DNA from 2 places in the Thiomicrorhabdus immobilis genome. Region 1 is predicted to be linked to the other one. Evidence: predicted binding sites of a transcription regulator. Region 1 holds the regulator's gene; the other holds the start of a gene.
What was found. Region 1 encodes PhoB, which activates phosphate uptake and scavenging genes when phosphate is short. Its sites were predicted from a motif close to GNNTGTCATAAAACTGTCANAT; they were not measured.

Region 1 (7,787 bases):
TCAATGGTTCCCGGTGAGGGATCAGCAAAATGATTTCGCACTTAAACAGATTCGTAAGTTTGAGGTTTCCAATGCAGCGATTCAGTCAATCGGGATTGAGTTGGCGCGTAAAGGTTTTGCGGCCACGGATGCTGAAGGTGAATTCCATCTGTTTCATTCAACGTCTGAAAGACATCTGGGTACTGAGCAAGTTAAAAAGGGAGCAGCTGCTGGTTTATTGACCATCTCTCCACGTGCGGATGGGGCTATTGTCGAATCGGCTGATGGCAAGTTGGTGCATTTTGAAATCGACAATGAACACCCTGATGTTTCGTTTGCTAGTCTTTGGGGTAAGGTTTGGTATGAAGGTTATGAAGAGCCAACCTATACTTGGCAGTCTTCATCGGCGAGTTCGGATTTTGAGCCTAAATTTTCATTGATGCCGCTTACCTTTGGTACCATCAAGGCCGCGTTATATTCAATGTTGTTTGCGGTGCCAATTGCGATTTTAGCCGCAATCTATACCGCATTCTTTATGGATAAGGCGACTCGTCAGTGGGTAAAGCCAGCGGTGGAGATGATTGAAGCTTTACCAACCGTTATTTTAGGTTTCCTTGCCGGACTCTGGTTGGCTCCTTATATGGAAGCTAATCTGCCAGGTTTCTTTGCCTTACTGATTGTCATTCCGCTGGGCATCATCCTATTTGGTTACACCTGGTCTAGATTGCCCGAAAATATTCGTCTAATGGTTCCGGTAGGGCGTAGAGCGGTATTGATGATTCCGATTATTATCTTTTTAGGTTGGTTTGCTTTGCAGTTGAGTAGCCCTATTGAGGATGCGATGTTTGATGGCAATATGCGCCATTGGTTAACGGCTTCCGCAGGAATTGATTTTGACCAGCGTAATGCCATGGTCATCGGTTTTGCGATGGGCTTTGCGTTGATTCCGACCATCTTCTCGGTGACCGAGGATGCGATTTATAACGTGCCAAGCTATTTGGTCAATGGCTCTTTGGCTTTGGGTGCGAGTGGTTGGCAAACATTGGTTGGTGTGGTTCTACCGACTGCAAGTCCAGGTATCTTCTCAGCAATCATGCTAGGTTTTGGCCGTGGTGTGGGTGAAACCATGATTGTATTGATGGCTTCAGGTAATACGCCATTAATGGAAGTGAATATTTTTGAAGGTATGAGAACGCTTTCTGCGAACTTAGCCGTGGAAATGGCCGAGGCGGAAGTGGCCAGTTCACATTATCGCGTGCTGTTCTTAGCAGGCCTGGTATTGTTTGTGTTTACCTTTTTATTCAATACATTAGCAGAAGTTGTTCGCCAACGTATGCGCCGTAAATACGGTTCATTATAGGAGTTTGGAAAATGAAAGATTGGTTTAACAAAGGCGAACATTGGATTTGGATTAGCTCTGCTATGGTCAGCATCAGTGTGGTGCTGGTTGTCGGCTTGATGGCTATGATCACCTATAAGGGGGCGGTACATTTTTGGCCGCACGCGGTATATGAATTTCAAGTGAATCAGAACGGTCAGTCTGAAAAAGTCATCGGTGAATTACGTGATGAAAAAGTGCGTGAAGTCACGAATCCAAAAACAGGCAAAGAAGAGGAGCTTACCCAATACCTTATCAAGGTAGGTAATCGTGATGTCTACGGGATTGATTTTAGATGGATCAATGGGGATGTGATTAGTTCGCCGTTAGAGAATTTATCTAAAGATATTTTGGTTATTGAGCGTTTTGAATACGGAAATGTGTTTGGTCACATTGTTGGCGCCAGTATTGCCGGTACTCAGGTGCCTGATAAAAAGAGGTTGTTGAACTTACTTAAAGAGCAAGTGAAGCACAGCACGGAAACCCACGCCAAAATCAAACACATTGAAAAAGTGTTGATTGGTGGAATCAACTACAAAATAGAACAGTTACGTTTTGAAGAGAAAAAACTTCGTAAGCATGGCGCTTTCACGGCTGAAGAAGAGGCTCGTATTGCGGCCGAACGAGCGGAACTGCAGAGTGAATTCGTAGGTTACCAAGCTGAAACTGAAGTGCTTTATAAAAAGCTCGACAGTTTTGGTGAGATCACTGTTGAAATCAGCAACGGCCAAACCTTAACCGTTCCGGTTAAGAATATTGTGAATTTTTGGCGTCCAAACAATATGGACTTTATGGATAAAGTGGCGTTTTTTGGACACTCTATCGGAAACTTCCTATTTGACGACCCTCGTGAGGCGAATACCGAAGGCGGAATCTTCCCCGCGATGATCGGTACCATCACCATGGTGTTATTGATGACGATTTTGGTCACTCCAATGGGGGTTATCGCAGCTGTCTACATGCGTGAATATGCAAAAGATGGGCCTATGCTGCGTATGGTCAGAATATCAATCAATAACTTGGCAGGGGTTCCTTCGATTGTATTTGGTATTTTTGGTTTAGGATTCTTTGTCTATATCTTAGGCGGCTCTATCGACGAACTCTTCTATGACTATGCTCTGCCAAGCCCAACCTTTGGTACCCCTGGGCTGCTTTGGGCAGCACTGACCATGGCATTGCTGACGTTACCGGTGGTGATCGTTTCCACTGAAGAAGGTCTGTCACGTATTCCTCGATCGTTAAGAGAGGGTGGTTTGGCGTTGGGTGCGACCAAGTCGGAAACGATTATGAAAATCGTTTTACCTATGGCGACTCCCGCGATTATGACTGGTTTGATTTTAGCGATTGCGCGTGCCGCAGGTGAGGTTGCACCGCTTATGTTGGTGGGAGTGGTTAAGTTGGCTCCTGAGTTGCCGGTTGATGCGATTGCTCCATTTGTCCATTTAGACCGAAAGTTTATGCACTTAGGTTTCCATATTTATGATGTTGGTTTCCAAAGTCCAAACGTTGAGGCGTCCCAGCCATTGGTTTATGCCACTTCATTACTACTGGTCATCATTATCGTTGGCTTGAATATCGGTGCGATTTCTATCCGTAACCGACTACGTGAAAAATATAAAGCCCTTGAGTAAATCGGTGGGTAATCCGTGCCCATTGTGGCAGGCTGTTGGTGGTTTGACGATTACGGTTGAATACAAAAATTAAGATTATTAAGCGGTGACATTGAAGTCATCAACTTGAGGAAAAGTTTATGAGCGAACAAAACTTATCGATTTCATTAGATAGAGACGATAGAGAACTGTCTTTGGCAAATGAAAAGGTGGCGATTGAAGTTAAGAATTGGAACCTTTATTACGGCAAAAAACAGGCTCTAAATAATATCACTATGAGTCTGCCGGAAAACCGTGTGACTGCGTTTATCGGTCCGTCTGGTTGTGGAAAGTCTACCTTGTTGCGTTGTTTTAACCGTATGAATGATTTGATTGATATCGTGAATGTCGATGGTGAAATGACACTTCATGGCGATGATATGTACGCTAAAAACATGGATGTGGCAGCGTTACGCCGTCGTGTTGGTATGGTGTTCCAAAAACCAAACCCTTTTCCCAAATCCATCTACGAAAATGTTTGTTATGGTTTGAGACTGCAAGGCATTAAAGATAAGGCGACATTGGATGAGTCTGTTGAATGGGCTTTGAAAGGGGCTGGACTTTGGGATGAGGTGAAAGATCGTTTAGATGAAAATGCCTTAGGTATGTCTGGCGGTCAGCAACAGCGTTTATGTATTGCGCGCGCGATTGCGATTAAGCCGGAAGTTTTATTGCTTGATGAGCCTACTTCCGCTCTGGACCCTATCTCAACCTTGGCGATTGAGGAGTTGATTTTTGAGTTGAAAAAGGAGTTCACGATTTTAATCGTGACGCACAATATGCAACAAGCTGCCCGTGTTTCAGATTATACGGCGTTTATGTATATGGGTGATTTAATTGAATATACCGATACGGATAGTCTGTTTACAAATCCTCAGGTCAAGCGTACAGAAGACTATATTACTGGCCGTTACGGTTAATTTAAGCATAGGGCTGGAAAATTAAATTTAGCAGTATGTTAGTTAAGATTAAGTAGGGTGGATAGCATGGAAAAAACAGGTTTTAAATCGCATATATCTGGACAATATAACCGCAATCTGGAAGAACTTTTCAACCAAGTCCTTGAAATGGGCGGGCTGGTTGAAAGTCAGTTGGAAAATGCCGTTGAAGCGATTAAAGGCGAAAACAGAAGTTTAGCTAAACAAGTCAAGCAGCTAGACAAGGCTGTGAACAAGGATGAAATCGAAATCGATCGACTATGCGCACGCGTTTTAGCTCGTCAGCAACCCACCGCATCGGATTTGCGTTTAGTGGTGAGTGCGATTCGTATAGCGGTTGATTTGGAGCGTATTGGGGATGAAGCCGTCAATACCTCTAAATTGGCGATTAAGATGGCAAAAGTGAAAGAGATTCCATGCGATACTTTGCCTGGATTCAATGGCTTGATGGAAATCATCGCCATCGATTTAACCATGTTGAAGAAAGTGCTGAATAGTTTTGCGCAATTGGATACTTCAGCTTTATCTGAAATTGTGGATTATGAAACCCATGTCGATGCGATTAAAGCCAAGGCGTTGGTTGAAATTCAATATTCACTGAATAACAATACCGAAGCTTTGGCTGAATATATTATGCAAATGATCTATTCGATTCGTGCCGCTGAACGCATTTCATCGCATATTCTGAATATCTGTGAAAGCATTGTATACTTGGTTAAAGGTCTTCATGTCCGTAATATGAACGCTGAGAAATTAAAGCAGTTCATAGACGATGTAAATGCTGAGTCGGTTTAATAGGTTTTGATAAATGGCAGTCAGTATAATTGATTGCCGTTGATTGTTATTGGTTATAGTAAGTCGCTGTTTTGGAGAGCACTTTGAGTCAAAATAAAATCTTAATCATTGAAGATGAGCCCGCTATCCGTGATATGTTGAAATTCACATTGACCTCATCGGATTATGCGGTAAATGAAGCGAGCAATGCGGAGGAGGGGTGGAAATCTGCCCTTGCCGATAAACCGGATTTGATTTTGCTGGACTGGATGATGCCTGGAACCTCTGGGGTTGTGTTGGCGGAGCGTTTCCGAAAGAATGATCAAACCGCCAATATACCGATTATCATGCTGACGGCTCGCGGAGAAGAGAGCGACCAGGTGCAGGGGTTTGATGCCGGGGCGGATGATTATGTGGTGAAACCGTTCTCTCCACGAGCATTAGTGGCAAGAGTCCAAGCTTTGCTCAGACGTCAATCCAATCAAAAGGCTAATACGGATCAGATTTCCGCAGGCAATATGCGTCTAGACTTGGAAAGCCATCGTTTTTATGTCAGTGATGAAGAGATTAAGCTTGGGCCAACCGAGTTTAAACTGGTACATTTTTTTATGACACATCCGAATAGGGTCTTCTCTAGAACCCAGCTGCTTGATCATGTTTGGGGTGTGAATGTCGTGGTGGAAGAGCGTACGGTCGATGTACATATCCGTCGATTACGAAAACTACTGGAGCCAACCCTTGTTGCGGATTATATTCAGACAATAAGAGGCTCAGGCTATCGTTTCTCGGTGGTTGAGGGTTAATTTTGTTATCCAATGGCATTAAACGTGAACTGACGTGGATAGTCTTTTTTGCTTGGCTATTAATGTTTTTTGCATGGTTAACTGACTTATGGATCCAGTCGCTGTTTATTTTCATCTTGTTCTATATCGGTCGCCAGCTATGGAGTATGCGTAAATTCGAAAACTGGATGGACGGCCGTAAAGCCAATTCCTACCCTCCAGCGTCCGGTCTTTGGAGCGAACTCACTTATTTGGTCTCCAAAAAACAGCGAGCCTTGGAAAAACACGCAGACCTAAATTTATATAAGTCAGAACAATTCAAAGCCGCGTCTATGTTGATTCCAGACGCCATCGTCTCTTTAGACGAGGGGAATCATATCGAATGGTTCAATACGGTCTCCAAATCGTTAATCGGAGTGCGTCGTCAAGATGTGGGGCACAAAATCGAATCGGTCATCCGTCAGCCTGAGTTTATCCAATACTTGAAGTTACAGGATTTTGATAAGTCACTCACCTTAAATTCGCTTTACAAGCAATCCCGTACCTTCGAAATGCAAGTGATTCCGTATTTTGAAAGTCATAAATTGTTGGTGGTGCGTGACATCACCGAACTGTACCAGTTAGCGCAGATCCGTCGCGATTTCATTGCCAATGCCTCTCATGAGTTAAGGACTCCATTAACGGTTTTACGTGGCTATTTGGAAGTGATGCTCGATACTCCAGGTGAGCATCAAACAACCTGGAAATTACCTCTAGAGCATATGGAAACCCAATCTTTGCGTATGCAGGCAATTATCGAAGACCTATTGACGCTATCCACAATTGAAGCGGACTCAATTACCGCGGTCAAAGAGATGGTGGATGTCCCTAAGATGCTGCATCAACTAGAAGAAGATGCCCGTCAACTCGGTAATGAGAACCATCATTTTGTCTTTGATATTGACGATGCTTTGGTTATCAAAGGGTTTGCCGAACCGTTGAAAAGTGTCTTTATGAATTTGGTCTCCAACGCGGTGCGTTACTCCCCGGAAGGGGGGGCGATTTCGGTACGCTGGTTCAAAGAGAACAATACCGTCGTTTATGAGGTAGAGGACGAAGGTTTAGGGGTTGCTCAAGAACACATTCCTCGTCTAACGGAACGTTTTTATCGGGTTGATAAAGATCGTTCGCGGGTGACTGGTGGTACCGGCTTAGGTTTGGCTATCGTTAAGCATGTTTTGGAACGTCATCACGGTAAACTGGTTATTGATAGTGTTCTAGGTAAGGGAAGTGTGTTTCGTTGCGAATTCCCGGTGAAATAACGGGAAATGACGGTTTAGGTCGGTTATTAGCTAGGTTCGTTAGGCTCATTAGATTCATTAGGTTCATTAGGTTCATTAGGTTCGTGGCACAGGTTTATCGCTTGCTAGTCCTCAGTGTTAGTTCATTTACCCTTTTTAACGCTACCAGGCCTGGTAGGTTATCTGCAATCATAAATCCCGCAATATATGACAACTATAAATAACAGCTATAAAAAAAGGGCTGATGAAAGCCCTTTTTCGATTGGTTCAAAAATGTTGCTAATAAGCTTTATGGCAACATCATGCCTCGAATCATAAAGTAAATGATCGCCGCTAAGGTGGCTGAAGCTGGAACGGTAATGACCCATGCCGCTACGATTTTCAAGAAAGCGGAACGTTTCACTAGCTCTTTTTGGTAGACTTTATCCAACGATTTACGTTCTTTTTTGGTCAGCGATATCTCGGCTTCTTTCTCTTTTAACTGCGCCAATAACGCTTTTTTACCTTCTAATGATGCATTCTCAAAACGCCAAATATACTCTTCAACCTCTTGCTGGTCAGCACCTTGGTGGTGATCACGAATCTGCTGAATAGTTTTAGCATAACTACGCTTTAGGTATTCTCGCAAGAAGCCGACACCAAAGACACCCCCGACGGCAATATGAGTTGAACTGACCGGTAAGCCAAGCTGTGAAGCGACAATTACGGTGATTGCCGCCGCCATTGCAATAGAGAAGGCTCGCATTTGATCCAGTTCGGTGATCTCGGTACCAACGGTACGGATGAGTTTAGGGCCAAACAGCAATAGACCTAAAGAGATACCGATGGCACCAATCATCATAACCCATAAAGGTATCTCTGCCTTAGAGTGAATACCTCCCGTTTGCACGGCGTCATAGATGGCCGCTAAAGGCCCAACGGCATTTGCCACATCGTTGGCACCATGGGCAAAACTTAATAAAGCCGCCGCAAAAATAAGAGGGAAAGTGAATAGGGTATTGACACTG
Region 2 (7,787 bases), 940 kb from region 1:
CTGCATAATCCTTCAAATCAAAATAATTGCCGTCAAGTCCCTGAGCTTTTAACGGCAGGTTTTGCTGCCCCTTATAAAGGTTCAACTGTACACTTTTTGTCTCTTTCTTAGGCTTAGCACTTGTTGATTTGAGTGCCTTTACCGTGCGTGGTTTCGCCAGATACACCAACTGCAAACGCATGGCTTGCTGTATGTATTTGGCTAACTGTTTGGCTTGCCGGTTTTCAACGGCCAAAGCGTCTAGCCTAAAATAAAATCGGTCTCTTACTTTAGGAATGACTTGAGTAAAGACATCACTTCCTGCTTGGTTTAACTGCTGATTAAGTTCATTCAAGCGCCATTTCCACGGTGACAATTCCGCTTGAATCAGCGTAATAGGTAAATCGACATTGGCACTTTGCGGCCAATAGTCGGCTACCTGGCCTGGTTGAGGTGTTTGTAGATAAAGGTTGGGGTTAATCAAAATCAAGCCTAAATTTTGGGTTGCGGTTTGCTGTATGGATTGCAGTCCTCTCACCGCAATCTGTGCGGCTTTATTTGGTGCCACAATCCAAACGGGAAGCGTTTTATCCGCACGAGCCAGCTCAATGAGTTCAGCTGTCCATAGCGGGTCAATCTCGTCAACGGCACTGGAAGTGGGTGATAAGAACATCGCTTCATAAAAGTCCACAAACCAAGACTCAATGCCTTTTTTGGCTAACTGTTCGGCAATGGCCCTTTCTTGCGGCAAAACGCCATATTCGGAAGGTAACCAAAGCACCCTTGCCATAGGCGGAAGGCTTTTATCATTTGCGGTGGCTTGAATCATTTGAATGCTAAAAGAGACACCATCCATATCGACTAAACGTTCTTGAGCAAGAACCGCATTAGAAAAAAACAGTGAAAACAATAGCGAAAGCCACAAGGCAAAAATTCGAGGCATAGATTCTGTATATCCAATAAATACTGCTTAAAAACGGATTCAACTTTATATCGGTGATATCAACCTAGTCGAATTACACCCTATTTTAACGCGTTTAACGCTCTTCTTGTTCGGCAAACTTAACGGCTCAATCCTTTGCCATACGCACTCTGGCCCAAAACAATGACCCGATGAATAGCATAGCCAGTAGTCCAAACAAACCCATGTAAACCGACTGTTGAGCCGAATAAACGGATGCATTGATCTCTTTGGTGGGAATATGATAGATAAGCTTCCAAAAATATGGGGGATATTGCGGTGAACTAGAAAGATCCTTATCTAACTCTGGAAGATCACTTACGACGATATTTTCCATTTTAGCTAAGTTTACTAGAGCCGCTTCCCGCAGAGGTCGAATCGTATCAAACGCCCATACCCCGTCTTGATCGCTGAACACGCCCTGTTCGTGGGTGAGAATCTTATACCAAGCTTCCGGGTATCTTGTTTTGATGGTTAAATCGGGCTTATTAAACATAAAACCCCATTCATCTTTTGGGGTTGAACCAATCAACCAATAACCGGCTTCATTAGCTAACCAAAGGTGATGATTTATCTCTGGTTTATGCTTTTTGATCTCTTTCAGCAAATCATCGCCCAAATAATTTAAAACAAGCACACCATGGCTCTCTCCTTGAGCATCCAGAACAGGTTTGGATAGGCGAATCATCGGCTTACGTGGAAATTCAATCTCACCATGCTCTTTATTTAAATCAAAGGGTGAAAAATAAAACTGGTTAGGTTGTAAAGCGATGGATTTAGAAAAATAATAGCGGTCGCTTTTATCTTGTAAATCTTGATCGGCGACACGCTGAGGGCCATTTTGGGTTTGGTTAATACGTAAACGTTCCTTACCATCAGGGCCTATCCAGCGAATTTGGTCATAGACCTGGTAAGTTGACATCAAGACCTTCCAGTCTTGGGCTATCGCGCTCAAGTCTGAATTGAAATCCGGATTATTCAAAACGTTATGTATAAGCCCACTTTCCGAAAGATAGAGGACATCCCTAATGATTAAATGCAATTTTGCACTTGCCGATGCTTTGCCAACCAATACTTGCTCATGGACTTCTGCCGTTAATTGATTGATTTTATCGTTTTTAACATTATGCAACCCCCAATAGCCACCAGCAACCATAAGCACGGCCAACGGCAGGAAATAACGTAATACATATTTTAAAAAAACAATCGACGGCATAATTTAACTACTTAATAATTTAACTACTTAATAATTTAACTACTTAATAAATCAACTACTTGTTATTTAACATTTTTTATTAATGGTTTTTTATCATACCCTTAGTAAAAAACAGTAACAAGAAAACCCTAGTTAATCTTAACTGTTTATTTTTATACCGAAAACAGTTTATTTTATTTTCAAGCTATAAAACAATGATCTAGCAGGGCTTTCTAGCTAGATTTTGCCCCTTATTCAAAATGGAATGCTTTAAAAAAGCATCATTTTTCTGTCATCAATTCGTCATTTTCAGCACCCTCATGCAAGTAATAATGTTATGTGCAAATTTACAATATTGAGACCTCCCATAAAATGCTAAACATTGAAGCCGTCATTGCTGAAAAGTTCCCTGAATTACCTAATAAAAAAACCGGCAAACTTGCAATCAACTTAATTAAAAGCCTTGCTCATGAAAAAGAGATTAATGCCTTTATTGAAACCCACCAACACCTAAAAGGCTTTGCTTTTTTAGATGAGGTACTCAACTACTTTAATTTTAGTTATACCGTGAATTCTCAAGCTTTAGCCCGCATTCCGGCTAAAGGTAAAGTGATTATGGTGGCCAACCATCCTATCGGCTCTTTGGATGGTTTGGCTTTACTGAAAATGGTACGCACCATTCGCCCGGATGTTCGCATTGTGGCCAGCGATTTACTCAACAATATTGAACCTCTAAAATCATTGTTTTTAGGGGTAGATAATCTGACCGGTAAAACCGCGCATAAAACCCAATTCAAACAGATTTTAGATGCGTTGAACAACGAGGAAGCGGTGATTATGTTCCCTGCCGGAGAAGTTTCCAGAATTCGCCCGAATGGCGTACGGGATGGCAAGTGGAAAGCCGGATTTCTAAAACTCGCACAAAAAGCCAAAGCTCCTATACAACCCATCTATGTCGATGCACGCAACTCATCGCTGTTTTACGCGTTATCTACCTTGTATAAACCTCTAGGTACCATGATGCTTGTGAAAGAGATGTTCAATAAAAAACATCAGCAAATCCAATTTTTTATTGGTAAACAAATTCCTTGGAAAAACTTGGCTGAAATAGAGATGCCAGGCAAACAGCTCGCTAACCAATTTCGCAAATACCTCTATAAACTCGATAAAGAAGCCAAGAACCTAAAGAAAGGCAAAGCCCCCATATTTAAAACCGAAGAGACCATCGCCCCTCCGGTTGACCGTCAAGCTTTGAAAAAAGCACTGAAAAAATCGCAACTGTTGGGGCAAACCCAAGACGGTAAAAAAATCTATCTATACGATTTTGAAGCCGATTCACCGGTTATGCATGAGATCGGCCGTTTGCGTGAGTTGACCTTTAGAACCGTAGAGGAAGGCACTGGCACAGCAATGGACTTGGATGCTTACGATAACCAATATCGCCACCTGGTGTTATGGGATGAAGAGGATTTAGAGATTGTTGGAGCTTACCGTCTAGGAGAGTGTGCCAATTTGGTAAAAGACAAAAGCATCAAAAACCTCTACACCAGCACTTTATTTAATCTGAAGCCTGAAATTGAATCCTACCTACCCAATGCGATTGAATTGGGTCGCAGTTTTGTGCAACCTAAATATTGGGGTAAACGTAGTTTGGATTATCTCTGGTACGGCATTGGCGCTTATGTGGCGCAACACCCCGAGATCAAATACCTATTTGGCCCTGTGTCTTTAAGTGATGCTTACCCGCAAAACTCTAAAGAGTTGATTGTGGGCTTTTACCAACAGCAATTCGGTTCCAATAAAGACTTGGCGGAAGGGATTCGCCCGGTGGAATTAAGCAAAAACAACCAACAAATTGCTCAGGAGATTTTTAGTGGCGATTATAAGGAGAGTTATAAAAAGCTCAATGCTCTGCTGGATTTGGATGGCGTTAAAGTCCCCACTTTGTTCAAACAATACACTGAAGTGGCGGATGACAAAGGCTGCCGATTTATCGACTTTAGTATTGACCCAGAGTTTAACGACTGTATCGATGCGTTGATTTTAGTTGAGCTTGATAAACTCAAACCCAAAAAACGTGAACGTTATCTCAACCCGATTAAAGCTTGAATAACTCAAAATTGGACAACACCAGGCTAAAGCTAAATTAATAAGTCTGTATTCCAAAGTCTAATAATAATCTCGGCAAATGGTCATCAAGGTTTTGAACTTCTTTTTCTGTAAGCTCAATTAGATTAAAACCATATTTTGCATATATTTCTTGCTTGGCTTTTTTACGAGCTAAGTAACGGGGTTCATTCTCATAACCCCAGTACTCAATATAGACCTTTCCGGTAGGAATATAGAAATCAGAGTAAACTTCTTCCTCGATTGGTAATCGTCGTTCATAGGCATGAGGAATTTCCATCATGTATAAAAAGTTATCAATTAGCATTTCAGCTTTAGAGCGAACATAATGACCATCTGTTGTACGATGTTTGGCCTCAAACTTTTCCCTAAATCCGATGTCATCAACTTGCTTTTCTTCTGGATTGGTATCTTCTGAGTTGCCTAGAAATGAGCTTACTGTACTTTTCAAGATAGGGGACTCAAGGATTGATTCAGGCCATTTTGTGAAAGGTACGCCAGATTGGTATGACTTATTATTGACAGCACCGTGCTTAAGTCCTTGGTCGGTTGCAATCCAACCCTTAACACCTTTCTTGATCCAGCCTAATTCAGATAAAATTGAATTGACTTTATTGGCTGAAAAACCAAAATGCTTTCCAATAGCCGTACTATTCAGAAGGTTGTCATCAGCACTTTCTTTAGATTCATTATTAGAAAATTGGCTTAAGTCAAAATCATCTGGCCAAGCGATATACTGTCCGTACCGTCCATTAGAAACTACTGCGCCAAGCTCACTTCCTTTGTTTGTTAAAGCCCATGAGTCATTTTCTTTTGTAATGAGCCCTTGGGATTCAAGTATCGCAAAAACCTGTTTTGGCTGAAGCAGATTATTTTTTGCTAGGATCGTCGTTGAAATACCCATTATGGGAACTCCTTCAATAAGTTTTTAATCTTAGTGAAAACCTACTTGAAATGCATATAAATAAGTAAAGACACTACTTACAAGTATATTTTAACTAAGAAAGGTTGCAAGCTTATTTTATGCAATAAAATTTCTATGAAAATAATCTATTCGGATAAGGATGGAAATGGTGAAATTCGTTGTTTACTGTGTATAGTCACGAAGTGACTCGATACCTTCTTATTTATTAATAATTAACAAGGATATAACTTGGTCTAAAGCTTACTAAAAACCCTAATTTAAATATAAATAAATCAACTAGTTATAGTTTTGTTAAATATTTTATGTAAAATCATTATTCGAATTCATTTTGACTGATTCTAGATGATCTAAGATTTCCATTAACTCTGTTTTGTAGAGTTACTTGGTGCCCTCTAATTCGATTTCCAGACTTATAGAAGCTGAAGGCTGTTAATGACTTTGACAGAACGGTTCTTCTTCCAAACAGTAATTTATTTCCATACCAAGTGTTACCTGAAGCATAAACTTGCGTGTAAGTTCCCAAAGGAACTTTAGTTTTTACTGTTTCACCAGCTCTTATAAAGATTGAAACAATATCATTTCCAGTAATAGAGTCTTTTAGCTTAACCAAATGGTTTTGTGTTGAACTGGCTGTAATTGAAAATGGTGCAATTAAAGGTTCTATTGTACTTACAGAAAGTACTCCTGATTGAGGTAAGAGAGATTCTTGATATGTTGGAAGCTCTTTGGGTATTGCTGGTTGTTTGGTAGAAGTTGAGTTATATGAGAATACAAAAAAAGAAATTAAAGTAAGGATAAAAATAATAAGAAAGACTGATCTTGAAGAGTTATTAACTGTAGCAGAGTTGATAATTGGCTTATCTTCTACAAACGTATTTCCTCCTATCTTCATGGACTTAATTTTACTTTTCCAGATAGCCTGATTTAATTCTTGTTCAGATACGTTATATTTTTTTAAATAAGCCTGAAAAAATACGGTTTCACTCTCTGAAATGTCGCTTTTATTGTCTGTTTGGTAATGTTGATATGAACTTGTTTTGCTTTTCAGTGTTCGAGGTTTATTTTGGGAAGATTCATTTAGTTTTTGCTTGATCCAATTGTCATAGCTCTGTCGGGACTCAGGGTTTGAAAGTACAGAATAAGAGTTGTTGAGAATAGCAATAATTCGCTGAGACTCTTCGCTATTATTGTTACGATCTGGATGATATTTTTGAATGAGGCTTCTATATGCGGCTTTTATGACTTCGGGAGGAGCGTCTCTAGATACTTTTAGGTTATCGTAATGCGTTTTAAAATTATTATTACTCATTTTTCGACTCTCATTACCATAAAAGCATATCTTAAGATATTGATTTTTAAAATAAAGTGCAAGTATTTTTTATAAAAAAACGTATTTTGAAAGAGCGGTAATAAAAGGTATTAAATAGAGTGAAAATAAATAAGACTTGCTGTAACTTGTTGAATTTACTATAAACAGAGACTAATTACCCGGCAATAGAAAACTAAAAAAGCCAATAATATCTATAGATTACACCTCCTACTATGCCCAAAAACCTTAAATACCTAACAAGTTAGCGGCGGTTCAAACAATTATATTTAAGTTAGATATATGACAACTCTGTATATTGAAAAGACTGTAAAACCTATGAAATCATTGGCAATCATGACATAGATTGAAGTGGTATCACTGCTAATTTACCTTTAAAATTCAACAAGATATAATGAAAACAAAAATTTACTTATTCCCCGAATTTTTAAACAGCCAAACCACCACAAAATGCAGTACAAAACTCAGTGCCAACGAACCGCCAGCCACTAACCACAAATTATCCAAAGCCCAAGCCGACCAACCCATATTTTCTCCTTTTGAAATACTAAACAGGCCTGGTAGAAATATAATCTACCAGGCCTGGTTATTTTTATTTTGTCGATTTTAATTTAATAAACTAACAGACATTACCTTCTTGAAACCCTGGGTTCCAAGGGTGGTCTAAACGGATTAAACCGTTATCAACCGGAGGCACGGTAATATCGCCGTTGCATTGTTTCCAGGCATTGAAGCCGCCGGCCAGGTTGACCACATTGGTGTAACCCATTTTCAGCATGGTATCCACGGCTAAAGCGCCACGCCCGCCGGATAGGCAGAATACGACCCAACCTTGGTCCAAGTCGGCTAATTCACCCATATGACCTTCATAACACTTATCGCACATCGGCTCTAACATGCCACGCGGCACATGCACCGACATCGGAATCGTACCGTCTAGATATTCGGCAGGTTCACGCACATCAAGCGGTTTGTAACCACCGCATTTAAACAGGTCTTTAGCTTCTGAAGTGGACACCTCTTTAATATTGGCCTTGGCTTCCGCCACGATATCTTTTAAACGCATTGCCATAACACACTCCTTGAAAGAGAGAAACTTTTAGTAATCAATCACATAGAAATAGTAGCACACTATTCAGCACGGTTTTATTTCACTTTGATCAAAACCGAGGTTTTTAATCTTTGTCTAGCATCAAATAACTGCTTGCCGGCATAGTTCACCGCAATTAAGGTTCCGAAACCTGTTGAGGTGGCAATCAACAACATAATCATG

Region 2: the regulator PhoB is predicted to act here: its motif matches at 2,423-2,444, upstream of olsF (bifunctional ornithine lipid synthase OlsF).

The regions. Positions count from the first base shown of each region.
Region 1 is NZ_AP024202.1:720,268-728,054, forward strand. Features, by position in the region: gene L6421_RS03140 (ABC transporter permease subunit) at 1-1,339, shown strand, start outside; gene pstA (phosphate ABC transporter permease PstA) at 1,351-2,988, shown strand; gene pstB (phosphate ABC transporter ATP-binding protein PstB) at 3,108-3,926, shown strand; gene phoU (phosphate signaling complex protein PhoU) at 3,993-4,739, shown strand; gene phoB (phosphate regulon transcriptional regulator PhoB) at 4,823-5,521, shown strand; gene phoR (phosphate regulon sensor histidine kinase PhoR) at 5,524-6,801, shown strand; gene L6421_RS03170 (inorganic phosphate transporter) at 7,070-7,787, opposite strand, start outside.
Region 2 is NZ_AP024202.1:2,322,234-2,330,020, forward strand. Features, by position in the region: gene L6421_RS10465 (TlpA disulfide reductase family protein) at 1-922, opposite strand, end outside; gene L6421_RS10470 (cache domain-containing protein) at 1,050-2,156, opposite strand; gene olsF (bifunctional ornithine lipid synthase OlsF) at 2,508-4,244, shown strand; gene L6421_RS10480 (hypothetical protein) at 4,282-5,166, opposite strand; gene L6421_RS10485 (J domain-containing protein) at 5,501-6,496, opposite strand; gene L6421_RS10490 (rhodanese-like domain-containing protein) at 7,134-7,586, opposite strand; gene L6421_RS10495 (ABC transporter permease) at 7,661-7,787, opposite strand, start outside.